Regions from separate parts of the Streptomyces sp. iso_384 genome, predicted to be linked through region 1. Evidence: riboswitches for the same ligand, from Rfam matches in the RefSeq annotation. Region 1 holds a riboswitch; each other region holds the start of a gene.
The links. A riboswitch is a leader RNA that binds a small molecule or an ion and turns the genes downstream of it on or off. The one in region 1 is predicted to bind cyclic di-AMP.
Positions count from the first base shown of each region.

Region 2: another riboswitch for cyclic di-AMP. It lies ahead of AC0VY3_RS14285 (C40 family peptidase); the one in region 1 lies ahead of AC0VY3_RS04540 (transglycosylase family protein).
Region 3: another riboswitch for cyclic di-AMP. It lies ahead of AC0VY3_RS21135 (M23 family metallopeptidase); the one in region 1 lies ahead of AC0VY3_RS04540 (transglycosylase family protein).
Region 4: another riboswitch for cyclic di-AMP. It lies ahead of AC0VY3_RS25165 (M23 family metallopeptidase); the one in region 1 lies ahead of AC0VY3_RS04540 (transglycosylase family protein).

Region 1 is NZ_JBWBTT010000001.1:997,528-999,715, forward strand. It holds gene AC0VY3_RS04535 (transglycosylase family protein) at 1-508, shown strand, start outside; cyclic di-AMP (ydaO/yuaA leader) riboswitch at 800-975, shown strand; gene AC0VY3_RS04540 (transglycosylase family protein) at 981-1,685, shown strand; gene eno (phosphopyruvate hydratase) at 2,020-2,188, shown strand, end outside.
Region 2 is NZ_JBWBTT010000001.1:3,207,398-3,209,585, reverse strand. It holds gene AC0VY3_RS14290 (hypothetical protein) at 1-181, shown strand, start outside; cyclic di-AMP (ydaO/yuaA leader) riboswitch at 562-726, shown strand; gene AC0VY3_RS14285 (C40 family peptidase) at 730-1,200, shown strand; gene AC0VY3_RS14280 (LysE family translocator) at 1,261-1,908, opposite strand; gene AC0VY3_RS14275 (LysR family transcriptional regulator) at 1,983-2,188, shown strand, end outside.
Region 3 is NZ_JBWBTT010000001.1:4,713,072-4,715,259, reverse strand. It holds gene AC0VY3_RS21140 (tyrosine-protein phosphatase) at 1-228, opposite strand, end outside; cyclic di-AMP (ydaO/yuaA leader) riboswitch at 672-832, shown strand; gene AC0VY3_RS21135 (M23 family metallopeptidase) at 836-1,792, shown strand; gene AC0VY3_RS21130 (SGNH/GDSL hydrolase family protein) at 1,954-2,188, shown strand, end outside.
Region 4 is NZ_JBWBTT010000001.1:5,612,004-5,614,191, forward strand. It holds gene AC0VY3_RS25160 (GntR family transcriptional regulator) at 1-304, opposite strand, end outside; gene AC0VY3_RS25165 (M23 family metallopeptidase) at 483-1,304, opposite strand; cyclic di-AMP (ydaO/yuaA leader) riboswitch at 1,318-1,486, opposite strand; gene AC0VY3_RS25170 (M16 family metallopeptidase) at 1,712-2,188, opposite strand, start outside.

The DNA.
Region 1 (2,188 bases):
TGAGAAGGAGAGCGACGGTACGGGCGAGGGGAGCGAGACCCCCGACTCCTCGGTGACGCCCACCACCCCGCCGTCCTCCGAGGCTCCCGACGCCACCGGCCCCTCCGACGCCCCCGACGCCTCGACCGGAGAGAGCGGCCAGGGCGGCAAGCACCGCGGCGCCCCCGCGCCCGAGGAGGCCGCCGGCGGCCAGGACGACGGCCCGCGTGGTTCCGGCCGGCACGCCTCGCGCGGTGACGGCGACGCGCGCGACGGTGGCGCTGCGGGCGCCGGTGCGTACACGGTGCAGCCCGGCGACAACCTCTGGGCCATCGCCGACGCCCAGGAACTTCCCGGCGGCTGGACCGGCCTGTACGAGACCAACAAGGACCTCCTGGGCTCCGACCCGGACCTGATCCTGCCCGGCCAGAGCCTGGATCTGGGCCTGGGTCAGGACGCGGAGCGGAGTGCGGACCAGGGCGCTGGTCAGGGTGTGCCGGAGAGCGCCGAGGTGCCTGCCGCCAACTGATTCAATTCGGGCGAAAACGCCCGGGAAAATCAGGCAGTTCAGAGACCTATGTCCACTTTTGCGGAAGTGAGACATGGGTCTCTTTGCTTCAACTGGCGCGTCTCGCCCGGCCGGTCCGCGCGTATCGCTCCCGACCTGCGGAAATGCCCCATCGGTCGCAGTGAGTTCGGGTTGATTGCCCTCTATGTCCATCTTTGAATGTCGGGGTTGCCTGTGTTTACGGTCGGAGCCGCTCGCACCGCGGGCCCCGTCGACCGTCACGCCGAATCCTGCCGTCGGTCGAAGGGAACAGACGCGTAAGCGCCGTAGGCAGGAGCGGGGGACCCAGGTAGGCCGCCGGGTCCGCACAGCCCCTCCAGGGGGTGTACGGGACCGGCTAGGGGTGAAGCCGTGCGCAAGACGCACGGCCGGGCAACTCATCAGCCCGAACCCGACAGCTCACCTCGTAGGCGTCGGTGAGGAGATTCGTTCCATGCTGCTGAACAGCAAGGGCAAGCACCGCCGCCCGTCCAAGGCCGCCCGTATCGCCACCCTCGCGGGTGTCACCGGTGCCGCCGTCGCCGTCCCGCTGATGGGCGCGACCAACGCATCCGCCGCCTCCGTCGAGACCTGGGACGCCGTCGCCCAGTGCGAGTCGGGCGGCAACTGGTCCATCAACACCGGCAACGGCTACTACGGCGGACTGCAGTTCTCGCAGTCCAGCTGGGCCGCCGCCGGTGGTACGCAGTACGCCGCGCGTGCCGACCTGGCCTCCAAGGACCAGCAGATCGCCACCGCCGAGAAGCTCCTCGACCTGCAGGGCCCGGGCGCCTGGGCCTGCGCCGGCGCCGGCGGCCTCACCAACGACGGCGTGGACCCGGGCGTGAACACCGGCTCCGGCCAGTCCGAGAGCAAGCCCGAGCAGGCGCAGCCGGAGCGTCAGGCCGAGCAGCCCACCACGCGCTCCGAGCAGCGCGAGGCCCCCAAGGCCGAGAGCAGGAAGACCGTCACCACTCCGACCGGCGAGAAGGTCGAGAAGGGTGACGGCGAGTACAAGGTCAAGGCCGGCGACACCCTGAGCAAGATCGCCGAGAAGGAAGGCGTCAAGGGCGGCTGGAGCAAGCTCTTCAAGCTCAACGACGACATCGTCGAGGACGCCGACCTGATCTTCCCGGGTCAGCAGCTCCACCTGAAGTAGACGCCGTATCTCCTCCCCGGAGGAGAGGCGTCCGGCGGCGCTTCTCCTCGCACGGCTTCCCGGCCCGGCGCGCTCATCCCCCCCAGCGCGCCGGGCCGGGTTCTTCGTGGGCGGGGGGCCGAGGGAGGTGCGGTTGCGTTCACCTCTTGTCGGCAACACGTGTTACCGCTCAGTAGATATCTAGAGTTTTGTCCCGTTACGCAGGTCCTTGGGTCCTTTTTCGTCCCAGGAGACGGGCGGTCGGCTGGCCGACGCGGCCGGGCCGGATAGGCTCGGGTCGCAAGGCCACAGTGACCCTGCACAACCAGTGTCAGATCCCAGAAGGAGATGCCTCGTGCCGTCCATCGACGTCGTCGTAGCCAGGGAAATCCTCGACTCCCGGGGCAACCCCACGGTCGAGGTCGAGGTTGGCCTCGACGACGGCAGCACGGGCCGTGCTGCTGTTCCGTCCGGCGCCTCCACCGGTGCGTTCGAGGCTGTAGAGCTTCGCGACGGTGACCCCA
Region 2 (2,188 bases), 2.2 Mb from region 1:
GCGGGCCGCCCAGGCCCTGGCCTCCCGGGCGGCGGCCCTGCGCGCCGCCCTGGCCGTGATGCACGAGCGCGGCGAGTCGCGGATCCACGCCGCCACCCTGGCGCGGGCCCTGCGCGTCCTGGACGGGGAGCGCAGGGCGGGCCGGGTCGCGATGCCGCCGCCGGTGGACCGACCTCGGTGAACCGACCCGCCCGGCGCACCGGGAGCGCCTTACGGGAGCGGACCGGTCGACCCGCCGCACAACACGCCCGGTCGCGCGATCAATTTTCCTCGCTCGTTCGGCGTAGGCGATCACCCGCGCGAGCGACGGTCCAACTTGCGGTCGGCGCACGACCCGTACTCGAAATGTTCCGTTTCGTCGCTGGTGCGAGGGTGTGCGCCCGGCTCGCGGGCGAGCGCGAATCCGACCTGTCCACCTGAATGGATCAGTGGTGAGGAGACTCACAAACCACCGTTTCAGCTCGGAAATCCGGCACCGGGTGCGTCAAGATCCCTGGGACGACAAGCCCCCGCCACCGCGGCGGGGCGGTCCGGGCGGACGCCGAGTCCTGCCGCCGCCCGGATGACTGGTCGACAGAAGTGGATCGGCAGGAGTGGAGGACCCGAGCACAACGGGCCGACCGGGAGACCGGGAAGCCCTCGGGGTGAAGCCGCGTGGAGCGGCCGGGCAACTTCGCCAGCCCGAACCCGACAGGTCATCCTTCACAGGCGGCTGACGAAGGGTTGCGCATGTCTGCGCAGGTTCATGTCCCGTCCCTGTTCGCCCGGGTCGGCACGGCCTCGGTACTCACTCTGGCCGTGACGTCCACGATGCTGGCGCCCGGCCTGGTGAGCGACGCCGAGGCCGCCACCCACTCGACGAAGGCCCTGAAGGTCGCCGCGTCGAAGAAGGGGGCTCCCTACAAGTACGGAGCATCCGGCCCCAGTCGCTTCGACTGCTCGGGGCTGACGCTGTATTCGTTCAAGAAGGCCGGGAAGAAGCTCCCCCGTACCGCACAGCAGCAGTACAACAAGACCCGCCATATCCCCAAGTCGCAGCGCAAACGCGGCGACCTCGTCTTCTTCCATTCGGGGCGCAGCGTCTACCACGTGGGCATCTACGCCGGGGCCGGGAAGATCTGGCACTCCCCCAAATCGGGGGACGTGGTGCGACTGGCGAAAATCTGGTCCAAGAGCGTCTGGTACGGACGGGTCCGCTGACCCACCGACCGGACGCTCTTTCCGTGCGGGCGCTCCTCCTCGCGGAAACGGCGTCCGGTCTCAGCGCAACAGCGGGCCGGTGACCAGCGCGAGTCCCAGACCGGTGAGCGCCACACCGCTGCCGCCCTCGATGGCGCGGGCGGTACGCGGGCGGCGCAGCCACCGGCCCAGCCGGTCCACGAGCAGGGCGACGGCCGGGAACCAGATCAGCGCCAGCACCACCACGAGGGCCGCGAGCAGCAGGGTCCTGGGCAGCGGCGGCTGACCGTGGGGCACGAACTGCGGCAGCAGGCTGAGGAAGAGGACCGGGGCCTTCGGGTTGAGCGCGTTGGTCAGGAACCCCTGGCGCAGGGCGCGCCCGAACTCCCGGGGCACGGGCCGCCCCGGCGCGCCCTCGGGCGCAGCGTCGCCGCTCGCCGGGCGGCGACGCCGGATCGCGTACAGCGCGCTGATCCCGAGGTAGAGCACGTACGCGCCGCCGAGCAGCTGGACGGTGCGGAAGAGCACCGGCATCGTCACGAGCACCGCGGCGAGTCCGGCGACCGCGAGCGCGGTGTGCACCAGCAGACCTCCGGCGACGCCGAGCGCGGTGGCCAGGCCGGCGGTGCGCGAGGCCAGGGCGTTGCGTACGACGACGGTGAAGTCGGCGCCGGGCAGCGCGACCATACCGGCGGCGACCCCCGTGAAGGCGATCAGTTGTGCGTCCATGAGGTCCACCTTGGACCTGCGGAGCCTTTAGCGTGTACTTGCAATCTTCTGGGTCTGCCTAAAGGAACGCTTTCATGTACGACCCGACACGGCTCGCGGCACTCGTGGCGGTGGCGGAGGCCGGTTCGATCACCCGCGCCGCCGCCCGCCTGGGCTACACCGCGCCCGCGCTCTCCCAGCAGCTCGCCAAGCTGGAGCGGGAGGCCGGGGCGGCTCTGCTGGTGCGCCACCATCGCGGGGCGCGGCTGACGGCGGCGGGCGAGCTGCTGGCGGGCCGGGC
Region 3 (2,188 bases), 3.7 Mb from region 1:
GAGGCGGTGGTCGGCGGAGTGCCGGAAGTCGAAGACCGTGTGCAGTCCGAGCCCGCCGAGGAAGGCCGCGTCCTCAGCGGTGGCGTGTGCCAGGTGGCCGCTGCGGTAGAGCCGTCCGAAGGCGGTGCGCCGCCCGTCCGTGGTGGGGAGCCCGCCCACATCGCGGAAGTTGCGGACTCCGGTCAGCACGGTCTCTGTCGGCGGGACCTGCGGCACCTGCTGCGTCACGGTGGCTCCTGGGATCTCTGGCGTCGGCGCGGCTCGCCGGCGAGGGCGCTCCCGTGACGATACGACATCGATTCGACAGAAAATCATCACGGTCGCCACCCCGTCGCGGGGTGCCGTCGAGGCCGGACTGACCCGGCGTCAGGAGCACCCTCGGCAGCGTGTCCGTATTGGTGCATTTCGCAGAACATGCCCCGCTAATGGGGGAGATGAGATTCCGGAGGTGAGCGGGATCATATCCGTGACGGACCGTGGCGAGGGCGCCCGGGGGTATTCCCGTTGCCCGTACGGAAATCCAAGATCCGTAATCCACGGAGTGTGACGGGAAAACCGGGGCGATAGCGAATCGATGATTCCGGCGCGCAACCGATGGCTTGTTCCGCTCGTCCTGACCGGTTTACGGTCGCCGCAATCCGGACGGACCGCCTAATCCTGCCGCCGCCCGGAATTCGCACCCACCCACTCACGTGTGGCAGGAGCGGGGGAACCAGGTAAGCCGCCGATCCGGAGCGATCCGGACCGGCTCGGGGTGAAGTCGCCGCAACGCGACCGGGCATCTCCAGCCCGAACCCGACAGCTCACCTCGCAGGCGCCGGAGAGGAAATTCCCCATGCCCGCAAAGGGTAAGCACCGTCGTCCGAAGTCCGGCCCGATCTCCCGCGGCGTCCTCGTCGCAGGGACCGGCGGCGCCGCACTCGCCCTCCCGCTCATCGGCGCCACCGTCGCGAGCGCCGCCGACCAGGCCGCTCCCGCCGCGAAGCCCGCCGCCGCCTCGGTCGCCGCCGCGCACACCGCCCCGTCGGCCGCCCCCGCCGCGTCGAAGGCCGCCCCGAAGACGTACTCCGTCGTCTCCGGCGACTACCTGTCGAAGATCGCGGCCGAGCACCGGCTCAAGGGCGGGTGGGAGAAGCTGTACCAGGACAACCGCTCCACCGTCGGCGACAACCCCAGCCTGATCCACCCGGGCATGAAGCTGACCCTCGGCGCCAAGGGCTCCGCCCCGGCCGAGAAGTCCGCCGCTCCCAAGGCTGCCCCGAAGAAGGCCGCTCCGGCCCCGAAGGCCGCGCCGAAGGAAGCCCCGAAGGGCGACACCATCTCCGCCGACGACTCCGAGGGCTCCGACAACTCCGCGCGGACCGGCTCCTCCGAGGCCACCGGCTCCGGCTGGTCCGCCCCGCTGGCCAACGCCAACGTCACCACCCAGTACCGCGCTTCCGGCGCCAGCTGGTCCAGCGGCTACCACACCGGCTCGGACTTCCAGGCCGCCTCCGGCACCCCCGTCCTCGCCATCGGACCGGGCACCGTGGTCTCGGCCGGCAACAGCGGCTCGTACGGCAACGAGGTCGTCATCCAGCACGAGGACGGCATGTACTCGCAGTACGCCCACCAGTCCTCGCTGAACGTCTCCGTCGGCCAGACCGTCACCGGCGGCCAGCAGATCGGCCTCTCCGGCTCCACCGGCAACTCCACCGGCCCGCACCTGCACTTCGAGGTCCGCACCGGCCCGAGCTACGGCTCGGACGTCGACCCGATCGCGTACCTGCGTCAGCACGGCGTCTCCGTCTGACCGGACGCGGACAGAAGTAACCGAGGGGCGGTGCGCGGCGGCGCACCGCCCCTCTCTTTATTCCGGCTTTACCAAAACCTGACCGGGTGGTCTATCTCACCACCCGTCAACCCCGTATTACGGTCGCGTAGGTCACATCGGACGATGCAGGATAAGTCCTTGTGGCAGACGATTCGAGAAACAACCAGCAGCACATCATCGGGTCGTACGCGGCGATCGGCGACAGTTTCACCGAGGGCGTCGGCGACCCCGGCCCCGACGGGACCTATCTCGGCTGGGCGGACCGTTTCGCGGTCCTCCTCGCCGACCGGCTCCCGGCCCCCGACACGGAGGCCGGCCCCGAGGACTCCTCGCACGGGGACTTCCGCTACGCCAATCTCGCCGTACGAGGACGTC
Region 4 (2,188 bases), 4.6 Mb from region 1:
TCAGATGGGCCTCCGTGCGGCGCTGGGCGGCGCGTGCCGCGCCCAGCGGCTCCAGGAGCATCCGCAGCTCCAGGAGGTCGGCCGCCTCCTGCGCGGTGGGTTCGGCGACACAGGCGCCGGCGTGTCTGCGGGTGACCACGAAGCCCTCGGACTCCAGGGTGCGCAGGGCCTCGCGGACGGGGACGCGGGAGACCCCGTAGCGGCGGGCCAGCAGCTCCTCGGTGAGGCGGCTGCCGCGCTCGTAGACACCGGAGACGATGTCGTCACGGATTGCCGTGCATACCGAATGCGCGGGAATGCGCATGTCCGAACCTCCGCCTTGATCCCCGCGAAACGCGGCCGCCCGACGTCTGTTCCGTGACTCTATTGCAATCTGCCGGAATTTCCGATGGCAGGCCGGAATCCATGGAAATCTTCAGGCTGGAATTGCCGAAGGCCCCGGCGGGTGCCGGGGCCTTCGGGCGGAGGCGTGCGGAGGCGGGTCAGACGTTCAGACCGTGCGAGCGCAGGTAGCCGACGGGGTCCATGTCGGAGCCGTAGTCGGGGGTGGTGCGGGCCTCGAAGTGCAGGTGCGGGCCGGTGGAGTTGCCGGTGGAGCCGGAGAGCCCGATCTGCTGGCCGGAGGAGACGCTCTGGCCGACGGAGACGCCGATCGAGGAGAGGTGGCCGTGCTGGGTGTACGTGCCGTCCGACATCCGGAGCACGATGTTGTTGCCGTACGCGCCGCCCCAGCCGGCCTCGACGACCGTACCGGCGCCGACCGCGACGACGGAGCTGCCGGAGGCGGCCATGAAGTCCACGCCGGAGTGGCTGCCGGAGGACCAGAGCGAACCGCCGGTCTTGTAGCCGGTGGTGACGTGGGAGCCGGCGACCGGGAGGTGGAAGGCGTTCAGCCGGGCGCGCTCGGCGGCGCGGGCGGCACGGGCCTTCTCCTCGCGGATCTCCTTGGCGCGGGCCTCGGCCTTGCGCTCGGCCTCCGCCTTCGCCTTGGCCTTGGCCTTGGCGGCCTTCTCACGAGCCTCGGCGGCGGCCTTCGCCTTCGCCCTGGCGACCACTTCGGCCTGCTGCTTCTGGGCCTGGGCCTGGGCGTCGATCTGGTCGGCGAGGGTGGCGTCGAGGGCGATGGCCTGGGTGAGGCCGGTGTCGGCGACCTTGGCGGCCTCGGCGTCCGCGGCGAGCGCCGGGGAGGACAGCGAGCCGATGACTCCGGTGGTGGCCAGGGCCGCGATGCCGGCGGCCTGGGCGCTGCGGCGCGTCAGGCGGCTCGGGGCACGGTGCTTCCCGGTGGCACGGGTGAACGCCATGGAGAGGCTGATCCTTTCCTTCCTTCTCGCCTACCGGGTTAGCTGACGGGTTAGGAGCAGGAAGGTCTCCTACGGATCCCCGCGCCGGTTCACGGCACGGGCCTCCGATTCACCCCAGGGACTGCGTGTGGGTCCCCGGCTCCCCAGGCTCGCGCCTGACGGGGACTCGGCGATGACTGCCCGGCGCCGCGGATGCGGCATACGGGTGACGGACAGCCGGGCCGACGCTAGGCGGGGCGACTTCCCATCACCAAACGGACAGGGGGATTTGTCGCGCATCCCACAGGGCAGACAGGCAACCTCTCCAACAAAAGGGAGCGAAGCTCGCCAATCGGTCAAAAATGGAGGACCCCGGTGAACTTTCCGTTCGTCGGGGTCCTCTTCGCGGCGGTGTGCCACGGATGCCGTCAGCCGGTGACGACGGACACCTCGCCGATGCCGAGTGCCTTGACAGGCTCCTCGATCCGCGCGGCGTCACCCACGAGGACCGTGACGAGGCGGTCCACCGGGAAGGCGTTGACCACGGCGGCGGTCGCCTCCACGGTGCCCGTCTCGGCGAGCCGGGCGTAGAGGTCGGCCTGGTAGTCGTCGGGGAGGTGCTGCTCGACCTGGTCGGCCAGCGTGCCGGCGACCGAGGCGGCGGTCTCGAACTTCAGCGGGGCGACGCCCACCAGGTTCTGCACGGCCGTCTCACGCTCGGCGTCGGTCAGCCCCTCGGCGGCCAGCGTCCGCAGAACCTTCCAGAGGTCCTCCAGCGCCGGTCCGGTGGACTCCGTGTCCACCGAACCGCTGATCGCGAGCATCGCCGCGCCGCCCGAGTCGGGGCCGCTGGAGCGCAGCACCTGGGCGAAGGCGCGTACGCCGTAGGTGTAGCCCTTCTCCTC